3 regions of the Pantoea sp. CCBC3-3-1 genome follow, and region 2 is predicted to be linked to each of the others. Evidence: predicted binding sites of a transcription regulator. Region 2 holds the regulator's gene; each other region holds the start of a gene.

Evidence for each region. Region 2 encodes PurR, which represses purine synthesis genes. Its sites were predicted from a motif close to CANGCAAACGTTTGCNTG; they were not measured.
Region 1: the regulator PurR is predicted to act here: its motif matches at 1,500-1,517, upstream of purM (phosphoribosylformylglycinamidine cyclo-ligase).
Region 3: the regulator PurR is predicted to act here: its motif matches at 2,131-2,148, upstream of purL (phosphoribosylformylglycinamidine synthase).

Annotation. Positions count from the first base shown of each region.
Region 1 is NZ_CP034363.1:3,622,382-3,627,137, reverse strand. Features, by position in the region: gene purN (phosphoribosylglycinamide formyltransferase) at 1-398, opposite strand, end outside; gene purM (phosphoribosylformylglycinamidine cyclo-ligase) at 395-1,435, opposite strand; gene upp (uracil phosphoribosyltransferase) at 1,676-2,302, shown strand; gene uraA (uracil permease) at 2,356-3,633, shown strand; gene hda (DnaA inactivator Hda) at 3,725-4,426, shown strand; gene arsC (arsenate reductase (glutaredoxin)) at 4,482-4,756, opposite strand, start outside.
Region 2 is NZ_CP034363.1:2,001,475-2,006,230, forward strand. Features, by position in the region: gene cfa (cyclopropane fatty acyl phospholipid synthase) at 1-52, opposite strand, end outside; gene punC (purine nucleoside transporter PunC) at 350-1,540, opposite strand; gene punR (DNA-binding transcriptional activator PunR) at 1,652-2,560, shown strand; gene purR (HTH-type transcriptional repressor PurR) at 2,622-3,647, opposite strand; gene EHV07_RS09580 (C40 family peptidase) at 3,941-4,723, opposite strand.
Region 3 is NZ_CP034363.1:3,681,061-3,685,816, forward strand. Features, by position in the region: gene purL (phosphoribosylformylglycinamidine synthase) at 1-2,044, opposite strand, end outside; gene mltF (membrane-bound lytic murein transglycosylase MltF) at 2,313-3,770, shown strand; gene tadA (tRNA adenosine(34) deaminase TadA) at 3,969-4,451, opposite strand; gene yfhb (phosphatidylglycerophosphatase C) at 4,519-4,756, opposite strand, start outside.

The DNA.
Region 1 (4,756 bases), 1.6 Mb from region 2:
TGCTCGTCATCGCCGTTTTCAATGGCCTGACGATGAGTATGTAAACCGGGGTATTTGGGCAGCAGGGAAGGGTGGATATTGAGCATCCGACCCGCGTAGCGAGCAACAAATGCCGGGCTGAGAATACGCATATAGCCCGCCAGCACCACCAGATCGGGCGCATAAGCATCGATTTCCAGCATCAGCTGACGGTCGAATGCTTCGCGATCGGCAAAATCAGCCGCGCTGAGCGCGTGAGCAGCGACACCCGCTTCACGCGCACGCGTCAGCCCGTAAGCCTCGGCCTTATTGCTGAATACGGCAGCGACGCTGCCGTGGATCCGCTGCTGCTGGCAGGCTTCCAGAATGGCCTGGAGATTGCTCCCCTGACCAGAAATAAGCACTACCAGCCTTTTCATGCGTTGATAACCACCCGCTCTTCGGAATCTGACGCTTTGATCACGCCAATCTTCCAGGCTTTCTCACCGGCTGCGGTCATCAGCTCAACCGCTTTATCCGCTTCGCTTGCGCTCAGCGCAATCAGCATGCCGACGCCGCAGTTAAAGGTGCGGTACATTTCAAAACGGCTAACGTTGCCCGCTTCCTGCATCCAGCCAAACACCGCTGGCCATTCCCAGCTTTTTTCATCCAGAACTGCCTGGGTGTTATCTGGCAGCACGCGAGGGATGTTTTCCCAGAAGCCGCCGCCGGTCAGGTGCGCGATGGCATGCACATCAACCTGTTCAATCAGGCTCAGGATGTTCTTCACATAGATGCGGGTGGGTGCCAGCAGGTGATCGGCCAGCGATTTGCCCTCAAGCTGGGTCGCTTCAGGATCGGTTTTGCTGACTTCCAGAATTTTACGTACCAGCGAGTAGCCGTTGGAGTGTGGCCCGCTGGAGCCCAGCGCGATCAGCACGTCGCCATCCTGTACTTTGCTGCCGTCAATAATTTCTGATTTTTCCACCACGCCGACGCAGAAGCCTGCCACGTCGTAATCTTCACCGTGGTACATGCCTGGCATTTCAGCGGTTTCGCCGCCCACCAGCGCACAGCCGGACTGGGAACAGCCTTCGGCGATGCCGGTGATCACGCTGGCAGCGGTGTCCACGTCCAGCTTGCCCGTCGCATAATAGTCAAGGAAGAACAGCGGCTCGGCGCCCTGTACCACCAAATCATTCACGCACATCGCGACCAGATCGATACCGATAGTATCGTGGCGTTTCAGGTCCATCGCCAGACGCAGCTTGGTGCCGACGCCGTCAGTGCCGGAAACCAGAACGGGCTCACGGTATTTTTGCGGCAGCGCACAAAGCGCACCGAAACCGCCCAGTCCACCCATCACTTCCGGGCGACGCGTCTTTTTCACCACGCCTTTAATACGATCGACTAAAGCATTACCAGCATCGATATCTACGCCGGCGTCTTTATAGCTGAGAGAGGTTTTGTCGGTCACTGCGAAATCCCCACGCGGTTTGCGGTTGGTGGTTGGAAAATAAAGCGCGGCAATTCTAACAGCGCAGGCAAACGTTTGCGAGCCTCATCTTCCGTGACATTGCGGATAGCTAAATTTTAGCCAATTCTTACAGGAGCGTGTGTGATGTTTTAAAACCTGGATTAAATGGTAGGTTGCAGCGCCGGAATGGCGCTATAATCCCGCGATTTTTTTTTAGCAATATTTTCCGGGAGAACAACAATGAAGATCGTGGAAGTTAAACACCCATTGGTCAAACATAAACTGGGTCTGATGCGTGAGCAGGATGTCAGTACTAAACGCTTTCGTGAGCTGGCTTCAGAAGTAGGTAGCCTGCTGACTTACGAGGCGACCTCGGATTTAGAAACGGAAAAAGTGACCATTGAGGGCTGGAATGGCCCGGTGGAAATCGATCAGATCAAAGGTAAGAAAATTACCGTCGTACCCATCCTGCGTGCCGGTCTGGGTATGATGGAAGGCGTGCTGGAGCACGTGCCAAGCGCTCGTATCAGCGTCGTCGGCGTTTACCGTGATGAAGAAACGCTGGAGCCCGTGCCGTATTTCCAGAAGCTGGTTTCAAACATTGAAGAACGCATGGCGCTGGTCGTTGACCCGATGCTGGCGACCGGGGGGTCGATGATCGCCACTATCGATCTGCTGAAAAAAGCGGGCTGTAGCAGCATCAAAGTGCTGGTGCTGGTTGCCGCGCCGGAAGGGATTGCCGCCCTGGAAAAAGCGCACCCGGACGTTGAGCTGTACACCGCATCAGTCGATCAGGGGCTGAACGAAAAAGGATATATCATTCCTGGCCTCGGCGACGCAGGCGATAAGATCTTCGGTACGAAATAAGCGTTAAGCCGACCAGAGAGTCGGTTTTTTATTGTCTGAAAAAGGGTATTACTATGACGCGTCGCGCGATAGGCGTAAGCGAGCGGCCACCGCTGCTGCAAACTATTCCACTCAGCTTCCAGCATCTGTTCGCCATGTTTGGCGCGACGGTGCTGGTTCCTATCCTTTTCCATATTAACCCGGCGACGGTGCTGCTGTTTAACGGCCTCGGCACGCTGCTGTATTTATTTATCTGTAAAGGAAAAATCCCCGCTTATCTGGGATCGAGCTTTGCTTTTATCTCACCGGTACTGCTGCTGTTGCCGCTGGGTTATGAAGTGGCGCTGGGTGGCTTTATTTTGTGCGGCGTGCTGTTCTGCCTGGTGGCGCTGATTGTTAAAAAAGCCGGTACTGGCTGGCTGGACGTGATGTTTCCACCTGCGGCAATGGGTGCCATTGTGGCCGTCATTGGTCTGGAGCTGGCTGGCGTGGCGGCGAATATGGCCGGGCTGCTGCCGGCAAACGGCGCGTCCGTCGACGGTAAAACGATCCTGATTTCCATGGTGACGCTGGCGGTAACGGTATTTGGCTCGGTGCTGTTTCGCGGCTTCCTGGCCATTATTCCCATTTTGGTCGGGGTGTTGGTGGGGTATGCGCTCTCTTACTTCATGGGGATCGTCAACTGGTCGACGGTTGAAGCCGCGCCCTGGTTTGCCTTACCGACCTTTTATACGCCGCGCTTCGAATGGGCGGCCATGCTGACAATTTTACCTGCCGCGCTGGTGGTGATTGCCGAGCATGTTGGCCATCTGGTGGTGACGGCAAATATTGTTAAAAAAGACCTGCTAAAAGATCCGGGTCTGCACCGTTCGATGTTTGCTAACGGCATTTCTACCGTATTTTCAGGCTTTTTCGGCTCCACGCCAAATACTACCTATGGCGAAAACATCGGCGTAATGGCAATCACCCGTGTTTACAGTACCTGGGTGATTGGTGGCGCGGCCATTCTGGCCGTTTTGCTGTCGTGCGTCGGCAAGCTGGCTGCGGCAATTCAGGCGGTGCCGGTGCCGGTGATGGGCGGCGTATCGCTGCTGCTTTATGGCGTGATTGGCGCTTCAGGGATCCGCGTGCTGATCGAATCGAAAGTCGATTACAACAAGGCGCAAAACCTGATCCTGACCTCGGTGATCCTGATAATTGGCGTCAGCGGCGCCACGGTTCATATCGGCGCGGCCGAACTGAAAGGCATGGCGCTGGCGACTATCGTGGGTATCGCGCTGAGCCTGATTTTTAAAGTCATTAGCCTGATCCGCCCGGAAGAGGTGATCCTCGAGCCTGAAGATCGCGATTAAGTTTCGGGCAGCTGCGGCTGCCCGTTTCATAATCCTTGCAGAGTTGTGATAAACTTCAGCCGGATTTTGCCCGATCGATACTGAGGTGCTTCTGAATACGCCGGCACAGCTCTCTTTGCCACTCTACTTGCCCGACGATGAAACCTTCGCCAGCTTCTGGCCAGGGGAAAATCCGTCGCTGATTGCTGCGCTGCAAAGTGCGCTGCAACAGGAGCACGGCAGCTATTTCTATTTCTGGTCACGGGAAGGCGGCGGCCGCAGCCATCTGCTGCATGCTGCCTGCGCACAGCTGTCCGCTCGCGGTGAAGCAGTAGGTTACGTGCCGCTGGATAAGCGCACCTGGTTTGTGCCAGAGGTGCTGGATGGAATGGAACAGCTGGCGCTGATCTGCATTGATAATATTGAATGCATTGCAGGCGATGAGCCCTGGGAAATGGCGATCTTCGATCTCTATAACCGCATTCTGGAAACCGGTAAAACGCGTCTGCTGATCACGGGCGATCGTCCACCCCGTCAGCTGAATTTAAAGCTACCGGATCTCGCTTCCCGCCTCGACTGGGGACAAATCTATCGGCTGCAACCGTTATCCGACGAAGACAAACTTCAGGCAATGCAGTTGCGCGCAAAATTGCGAGGTTTTGAACTTCCTGAGGACGTGGGACGTTTTCTGCTAAAAAGGCTGGATCGTGAAATGCGTACGCTGTTCGTCACGCTCGACAAGCTGGATCGCGCTTCCATCAGCGCCCAGCGCAAGCTCACTATTCCGTTTGTGAAGGAAGCGCTGGGCCTGTAAATAGCGGCATAAAGCCACTGGCATCACGTAAAACATTTACTCTTTTCTGCATGTTTTAGTATGCCTTAGCGGTGGTCAGGATCTCCAGCACCTGCGCCGGCGGTCGCCCCAGACGCGCTCTGCCATAGGCAATGACAATAGGTCGCTCAATTAGCTTCGGATTATCGGCCATGATTTGCAGTAGCTGCTCCTCGCTTAAGGTTTCATCATCCAGATTCAGCTGCTTATAAACATCTTCCTGCTGACGCATCAGCTCCCGGGCGGTGGTGAATTCCAGCTTCGCCAGGAGCGTTTTCAGCGTGCTGACAGGCGGGGGATCCTCCAGATAGA
Region 2 (4,756 bases):
GGTACCACTGATTTTCTTCCAGGCTCACTTCTTCTATACACGATGAACTCATAGCCTCTCCATCACTTAGGGTGATTGAAACCTAAGAAAAGAATAGTCAACTTCTCAAGGTTTGTGAGAAAACGCACAGTATTTGCTGTACGACAGATTTCTTGTGCTTCAGAGGATTGAAAAGAAACCTGCAGAGTGGGCGATAGGCACCCGTGAAGAAAGGACAATCGGACGACCCTGTCAGGACTCAAAATGATACTGAATTGTTATATTTTATTGCCTGAAAATGAGTATATGCTCACGCCAGGCAATATTCAATATCATATTGTTAGGGTGCTAACTAAATACTTTCAGCGGCTTAACTTTCGCCGTGGGCGCTGGAGAAAGTGGTTTTTACCGTCCGGGTACGCTGTAACAAATAGCCTGCGCCTGCCAGAATAACCGTTGACAGCATCACCAGCGAGGTGGTGAACAACGGTGTGGTAATCAGCGTAGACACAATCAGGCTTGCAACAAAACATAACCCCAGTTGTAACGTATTTTGCAGCGCTGCTGCTTTGCCGCTGGCCTGAGGAAACGGCAGTAGCGCATTTGAAACCACAACCGGATAGATAGCACCGTTCGCCAGCGCCATGCCGCAAAACGGCAGCAGCAATGCGTAAGTGGAAGGCTCTTCAACCTGAGCGGCGATAAAAAACGCGCCTACGCTCAGCGCATATATCGCCAGCAGCCACGGCAGCAGCGACGCACCCTCGGTATGTTTCAACAGCGTGCGGCAGCCATAGCCGCCAACCAGAAACGCCAGCGTCTGCGGAACATAGCTCAGGCCGATATCGCCCGGCGTCATGCCCAGTTCGGCGAGGATGAACGGCGAGCCGGTTAGCCAGGCAAAAAAGCTGGCGGAACAGGCGGCATAAATCAGGACGTTTCCGCTCCATACAGGCGACTTAAGCAGAGTGAAAAACCCGATTTTAGCTGCCGCCTTGTCGTCAGCTTTTGGCCTGGCGGGAGAGAGGAAAGCCGTAGCGACTAACAGCACGCAGGCGATCAGCATCAATACCAGAAAAATAGCGCGCCAGGAAAAATGGTTCAGCAGCCAGGCACCTAATAGCGGGGCCAGCGCCGGGGAGAGCGCAACCAGCGGCATGATGGAAGCAAAAACGCGGTTTGCAGCGGATGCCGGATAGCGATCGACAACCAGGGCCTGCCAGGTAACAGCCGCTGCACAAATGCCTACGGCTTGCAAAAAGCGTAATACCAGCAGCACGGTAGCAGATTCAACCCACCACATCGCCAGGCAGCTTACGGCGAAAAGCGACAATCCCATCAGCAGCACAGGTTTACGGCCAATTCGGTCTGAAAGCGGGCCCCAGATAAGCTGTGCCAGCGCAAAACCCGCCAAAAATATGCTCAGGCTGGCACTAATTGCACCCGGCTGAGTTTGCAGGTCTTGCTGCATTGCACCAAACGCGGGTAAGTACATATCGGTCGCGAGAAAACCTGCCACGCTCAGCAGCGCCAGGTAAATAATAAATCCTTTCGAAGGCATTTTTTGCTCTGTATCCGTTATTACCAAAGAGGCAGGAGTCTAATTGAGTGCCAAAGGGGTTGTGAAACGGTATTATTTGTTTCTTGCGTTCAAAAATATTGCAGGCAGAAAATGTGGTCTGAACATTCACTTGAAGTGGTCGATGCGGTTGCGCGAACCGGCAGCTTTACGGCCGCCGCGGCTGAACTGCACCGTGTTCCGTCGGCTATCAGCTATACCATCCGTCAGCTGGAAGAGTGGCTGGCGGTTCCGCTGTTTGAAAGACGACACCGTGATGTCGCCCTAACCGATGCGGGTAGGGTGTTTATTCAGGAAGGTCGTCTTGTCATCAAAAAAATGCTTGCCACTCGCCGCCAGTGCCAGCAGGTCGCTAACGGCTGGCGTGGTCAGCTGAATATTGCTGTCGATCGCATTGTTAAAGCCGAGCGAACCCGTCAGCTGGTGGTCGATTTTTATCGCCACTTTCCCGATATGGAGCTGCATCTTGCGCATGAGGTTTTTAACGGCGTCTGGGATGCGCTGGCAGATGGTCGGGTAGACGTGGCCATTGGCGCTACCCAGGCGATACCCGTTGGCGGTCGCTTTGCGTTTCGCAATATGGGCGCGTTGAACTGGCGATGTGTGGTACAGGCCGCGCATCCGCTTGCGCAACGGCTGGAACACGTCAGCGAGGACGCGATTCGCGAATGGCCTTCGCTGTTGCTGGAAGATACCTCAAGGGCGCTACCCAAAAGGACGACCTGGACGCTGGATAACCAGCGACGGCTGGTGGTGCCGGACTGGCAGAGTGCGTTTGACTGCTTGCTGGCGGGACTGTGTGTTGGCATGGTGCCGGGCCATCTGGCTCAGCCTTTGTTGCGCAACGGCACGCTACGCGAAATTACCCTGGATCCTGCTTTTCCTGACAGCCCCTGCTGCGTCAGCTGGTCGGAACAACAGGCATCACCGGCGCTGAGCTGGCTGCTGGACTATCTCGGCGAAACGGAAACGCTGAACAGCGAATGGTTGCGGGAAGAGTAAGCGGGCGGAGTGAGAATGAAACGCCGGTTATCTGCATTAAAGCAGATAACCGGCTAAAATCTTAGCGACGGTAATCCATAAACGGGCCGTCAGCGACCGAGCGACGCTCGATCAGCGTTGGATGAACTTCGATGGTCTGGGGCTCTTCGCGCTTGCTGGTGATGCGGTCAAGCAGCATATTGAATGCGGTTGCACCCAGTCGCTCTTTAGGCTGATGCACGGTGGTTAGCGCAGGCGCAAAGTAGCGTGAGTTGCGCACGTTGTCATAACCGATCACCGAAATATCCTGCGGGACACGCAGTCCCATCTCATCTGCTGCGCAAATTGCGCCCATAGCCATAATATCGCCGCCGCAGAATACGGCGGTAGGACGCTGCTTTTGCGCAAGAATTTGCTGCATCGCACGATAGCCGGATTCCGGCTCGAAATCGCCCTGCACCAGCCACTCCTCACGCAGGGTGATGCCCGCTTCTGCCAGCGCTTTCAGAAAACCGGCATGGCGGCCGCCGCCGGTGTTGCGCTCCAGCTGGCCTGGAATGGCACCAATATCGCGATGGCCCCGGTCAATCAGATAGCGCCCAGCCAGATAGCCGCCTTCAAACGCGTTGTCCAGCACGGTGTCGGTAAAATCACCCCGTGATTCGCCCCAGTCCATCACCACCATAGGGATATTACGATGATCTTCCAGCATCTGAATCAGCTCATCGGGATATTCCGAGCACATCACCAGCAGGCCATCGACGCGTTTCTGCGCCATCATTGACAAGTAGGCCTGCTGTTTTTGCAAATCGTTATGCGCATTACCCAGGATCAGGGTATAGCCTTTGGCAAAACAGCTGTTTTCCACCGCTTCAATAATTTCGGCAAAATAGGGCGCTTCGCTGGACGTGGCAAGCAGGCCAATCGTCCGGGTATTGTTCACCTTCAGGCTACGGGCCACGGCGCTGGGGGAATAATGCAATGCTTTGATTGCAGCCCAGACGGCTTCTCGTGTCTCTTCAGCGACGAAGCGGGTTTTATTGATGACGTGGGACACGGTGGTGGTGGAGACACCGGCGCGTTTAGCCACATCTTTAATGGTTGCCATGAAATAGCTACTCCTGCGCCTATCGCAACTTGCTGATAAGCATCTTGTTAAACGTTTGCCTGGTAACAAAGAAACCTGACGTTGGTTGGCGTTTTTTTTGTGGTCCGGATACGTCAGGAAGGAAAAAAAGGCGGTAAAAGCCTGCCGCGGAGCCCGATAAAATCTGGCCTCCTGGCGTGTTGCGCAACAAAAAAAGGATTCTAACAAGGCTGGGGCGAGAAAACGAGATTTTTACGGCCCGACGGGGAAAATCTTTGCCTGTGTTAATGCTTTGTATAACCCGTCGGGCTCGGTTAGCGAATGGTTTTCGGCGTCATTACCCGACGAGCGCCAACGTAGTGACGCTGCCAGTAATCTTCGCTCAAGGCGGTAACCTGAATATCTTTGCCGGTACGCGGTGACTGAATAAATTTGCCATTCCCCAGGTAAACGCCAACATGATCGGCGGTTCCGCGTCCGTTAATCTGGAAGAACACCAGATCGCCTTTCTCCAGCTCATCGCGTTTGATCGACGCCGCGTCACGCAGATGGAACATCTCATTAGCGGTGCGTGGAATTTTAAATTTCACCAAATCTTTATAGGCATACCAGACCAGACCGCTACAGTCGAAGCCGGTTTTAGGCGATGTCCCCCCCCACTGGTAAGGTTTGCCGAGCTGGCCCATGAGTTTGCTCATCGCGGTTTCGCGCGCTTTCTGATAGCGAACACGGTGCGCTTTGCTGAGCTTAAGGGGCGCTGTAGCAGAATTTTCCGTCAGCGATTCAGCCGCTTCCGGGTGGCGTGAGTGACGGCCATAGCGTTTTTTAGGCGGAAGCGCAGCGGTCTGAACGGTTTTCTTTTTAAATTTATACTTCTTCAGGATGGGCGTTCGGGCTTTTTTAGCGGTGACTTCTTTGACTTTTTTCGTGCCGGTTGATTTTACCGGGCGGCGTTTGCGACGATCGTCTTCACGTGCCGCCGTGTTGCTGTCCACTTTATGGTGGCTGGCATTGACGGGAGCATGGGGCGATGCGTGTGCCATATTCAGGAACAGTTGCGCAAAGGCCAGCATGATAAGCGTAATGAGTGAACGCATCGTTACCATTAACAGTTTGTGCTCCCGCCAGCG
Region 3 (4,756 bases), 1.7 Mb from region 2:
TCACCGCACAGTTAGCTACCGGGATTTGCCACGGGCCAACCATCTGGTCACGCGCGACCATGCCGGTGACCGAGCGGTCGCCAATGGTGATCAGGAAGGTTTTTTCCGCCACGGAGGGCAGATGCAATACGCGATGCACCGCATCGGCCACGGTAATGCCTTCGCGCGCCAGCGGCTCGCCCTGCGCTTTCAGGCTGCTAACGTCACGCGTCATTTTTGGCGTTTTACCCAGCAGCACGTCGAGCGGCATATCAATTGGTTTGTTGTCGAAATGGCTGTCGTCCAGCGACAGGTGCATTTCTTCGGTCGCTTCACCAATGACGGCGAACGGCGCACGTTCACGCTCGCAAAGCTCGGCAAACAGCGCCAGCTTCTCTGGCGCTACAGCCATCACGTAACGTTCCTGAGACTCGTTACACCAGACTTCCAGCGGGCTCATGCCTGGCTCATCGCTGAGGATGTCGCGCAGGTTGAAACGGCCGCCGCGCTCGCCATCGCTGACCAGCTCCGGCATTGCGTTTGACAGGCCGCCTGCGCCTACGTCATGAATAAACAGAATGGGGTTGTCCTGGCCCAGCTGCCAGCAGCGGTCAATCACTTCCTGACAGCGACGTTCCATTTCCGGGTTATCGCGCTGTACGGAAGCAAAATCCAGATCGGCGTCAGACTGGCCGGAAGCCATGGAAGAAGCAGCACCGCCGCCCAGGCCGATATTCATCGCCGGGCCACCAAGTACAATCAGTTTGGCGCCAACGGTGATTTCACCTTTCTGCACGTGGTCAGCGCGAATGTTGCCGATGCCGCCGGCCAGCATGATTGGCTTATGATAGCCGCGCAGCTCAACGCCGTTGTGGCTGTTCACCTGCTCTTCATAGGTACGGAAGTAGCCATTCAGCGCCGGACGGCCAAACTCATTGTTAAACGCCGCGCCGCCCAGCGGGCCTTCGGTCATGATGTCCAGCGCGGTGACGATGCGATCGGGTTTGCCGAAATCTTCTTCCCACGGCTGTTCAAAACCAGGAATACGCAGGTTAGAGACGGAAAAACCGACCAGGCCCGCTTTTGGCTTAGCACCGCGACCGGTTGCGCCTTCATCACGAATTTCACCGCCGGAGCCGGTCGCCGCACCTGGCCACGGCGAAATCGCCGTTGGATGGTTGTGCGTTTCGACCTTCATCAGAATGTGCGTATCTTCCTGGTGGAAGTCGTACTTATTCTGCGTATCCGCATAGAAGCGGCCAACCTGAGAACCTTCCATTACCGCAGCGTTGTCTTTATAAGCAGACAGCACGTGATCCGGGGTCTTCTCGAAGGTATTTTTAATCATTTTGAACAGCGATTTAGGTTGCTGTTCGCCATCGATAATCCAGTCGGCGTTAAAGATTTTATGACGGCAGTGCTCAGAGTTGGCCTGAGCAAACATGTACAGTTCGATATCGTTCGGGTTGCGCCCCAGCTTTTCAAAAGCGGCCAGCAGATAGTCGATTTCATCTTCCGCCAGCGCCAGGCCCAGCTTGCGGTTGGCCTGCTCCAGCGCCACACGGCCTTCGCCTAAGATATCTACGCTGTTCAGCGGTGCAGGTTCGTGGTGGGCAAACAGCTGTTCAGCCTGAGACAGCTCGCTAAGTACCACTTCCATCATGCGGTCGTGCAACAATGCGGCCAGCTGCGACCACTGCGTTTCTGTGAGCTGAGGCGCTTTTACATAGAAAGCCAGACCACGTTCCAGGCGCAATACCTGAGGCAGATCGCAATTGTGCGCAATATCAGTGGCTTTAGAGGACCACGGAGAAATCGTACCAGGCCGCGGCGTCACCAGCAGCAGGCGACCTTCCGGGATATGTTCGGCGAGAGAAGGGCCGTATTTAAGCAGGCGCTGCAAACGGGCTTTTTCATCACCGTTAAGTGGCGCGCTGACATCGGCGAAATGGACGTACTCAGCGTAAATGTCACTCACCGGCAGGTGAGCGTCCTGAAAGCGGGCCAGCAATTTAGTAACACGAAATGCCGACAGAGCGGGCGAACCACGCAGAATTTCCATCATTAAAGATCTCTCGTCAGAGCGCCGGGCGACGCTTCTTTGGGGCGCAACAGGGAAAACGGGCGCTATTATAGAGAATCCCCGCCCGTTACGAAACCGTTTGCGCAGAATTAATCGGAGAAAGGAATTGCCTGAAAAACGCACAATTCCCGATGAATTCAGTTGCGCAGGGCCACCGAGTTGCGCAAAATGCCCCACGCTCAGGATCCATTAAAGACAACCAATACTGCCGATACAGACAGAAACCTGAGAGCACTCGAGAGATAACCATTTGAAACGCCTGAAAATTAATTATCTGTTTATCGGGTTGGTCACCGTGCTGCTCGCGCTGGCGCTGTGGCCGTCGATCCCGTGGTACGGTGGCGGGCAAAACCAGATTGAACAGATAAAATCGCGGGGAGTACTGCGCGTAAGTACCCTGAACTCTCCGCTGACTTACTACACAGTTAATAAAGCGCCGGCCGGTATGGATTACGAGCTGGCGAAGCGCTTCGCCGATTACCTTGGCGTTAAGCTGCAAATTACCGTCCGTCAGAACCTGAGCGAGCTGTTTGACGATCTGGAAGATGACAAAGCTGACGTGCTGGCGGCCGGGCTGATTTATAACAACGACCGGCTGGCGCGTTTTCGCACCGGCCCGACTTACTATTCCGTTTCCCAGCAGCTGGTTTACCGGATGGGCAAGCCTCGTCCGCCAAATCTGGGCGCATTAAAAGGAAGGCTGACCGTCGCTTCCGATTCCGCGTTTGCCTCAACGCTGCGGGATATTAAGCAAAATCAGTATCCGGATCTCGACTGGGCAATTTCAACCGATCAGAGTCCTAATGCGCTGCTGGAAGCGGTGGCCGACGGCAAGCTGGATTATACCGTGGGTGATTCCGTGTCGATTGCGCTGCTACAGCGGATCCATCCGCAGCTGGCGGTGGCGTTCGATATCACTGAAGAAGAGCCGATTACCTGGTATATGCGGCGCGACGACGACGACAGCCTGAATGCGGCCCTGCTGGATTATTTCAATCAAATGGGCGAAGAAGGCGCGATGGCGCGGCTGGACGAAAAATATCTGGGCCATGTTGGCACTTTTGATTACGTTGATACCCGCACTTTCCTGCGAGCGATCGACGATACGTTGCCGAACCTGCGTCCGCTGTTTGAAAAATATGCCCGTGCGATTGACTGGCGCTTACTGGCAGCGATTGCCTGGCAGGAATCGCACTGGAATCCTCAGGCCACCTCGCCGACCGGCGTACGCGGCATGATGATGTTAACCCGTAATACTGCGGAAAGCCTGCAGGTGAGCGACCGAACCGATCCGGAGCAGAGTATTCGTGGCGGCAGCGAGTATCTGGTGCGGATGATGGAGAAAGTTCCGCCAACAATACCGGATGATGAGCGTATCTGGTTCGCGCTCGCCGCTTATAATATGGGCTATGCGCATATGCTGGATGCCCGTCGGCTGACGGAAAAACAGAAGGGAAATCCGGACAGCTGGGCCGATGTGAAGCAGCGCCTGCCGATGTTAAGCCAGAAGCGTTATTACAGCCTGACGACGTATGGCTATGCTCGCGGGCAGGAAGCGTATAATTACGTGGAAAATATTCGTATTTATCAGCTCAGCCTGGTGGGATATTTGCAGGATCAGGAAAGCAAGCTGGCGCAGAAGGCTGCCATGGAAGCCGAATTGGGGAAAGGCTACCCGACGGTCGATCCGTTGGTGGCGCTAAACTGATCGAGGACACTGGGGTTTCGTATCCCAGACGACCGGAAAGTTTGAAGCACGGGGAACATGGCACGTAAGTAAAGCGTCCCGCGACAGGGACGTCGCGGGCCGAGCTGGCATGGACGCCGCTTTTTGCGTCTTTACGTCGGGCCATGTTCCCTGTGCCTGCACCATTTTTAAAGACGGCGCTGAAACTCAGCGACTGCTTTAATCGCTTTTCTGCGATTCCGCCCGCAGCCTGTCGCGCAAGGCTTTTTTTTCTGCCCGGCGATGGCGGAAAAAATCGCTGAGCATCGCAGCACACTCCCCAGCTAAAATCCCCTGCTCGATTTTAACCTGATGATTCATACCAGGATGCCGTAATACATCGAGCAACGACCCTGCCGCGCCGGTTTTCTCATCATTAGCCCCAAACACCAGTCGCCCAACGCGGCCATGCACCATCGCGCCAGCGCACATCACGCAGGGTTCCAGCGTGACGTAAAGCGTGGTATCCAGCAGCCGGTAATTTTCCAGCACCTTCCCCCCCTGACGCAGCGCCATAATCTCTGCATGAGCAGTAGGATCATGATGGCCGATAGGCCGGTTCCAGCCCTCTCCTATTACCGTTTCGCCCTGCACCAGCACGGCACCAACGGGAACTTCGCCTTCTTCCCAGGCCCGGCGCGCCAGCGTTAATGCATGGCGCATCCAGTATTCATCAATTGTTTCGCTCACCTGAGTCTCCAGCCCAAAAAACGCCGGGCAGTATACCTGTTTACTCAAGCTGTTGCAGTTCACCCTGCGGCGTTACCCGCCAGCGATGCTGGCAAAAGAACAACAACGGGTTGTCCTGCTTGCTGTCGCTGTAGCCACTGTAAAGCTGCAAAGGCGTGCCGATTTGTTCTTCCAGCCTGGCGACCTTTTCATGACCCAAACAGCGCATGGACAGCAAACGACCGCCATAGCCCCTGCTCATCTGGCTGGCAATCAGCTTTACCTTTGGCAGGAACGCC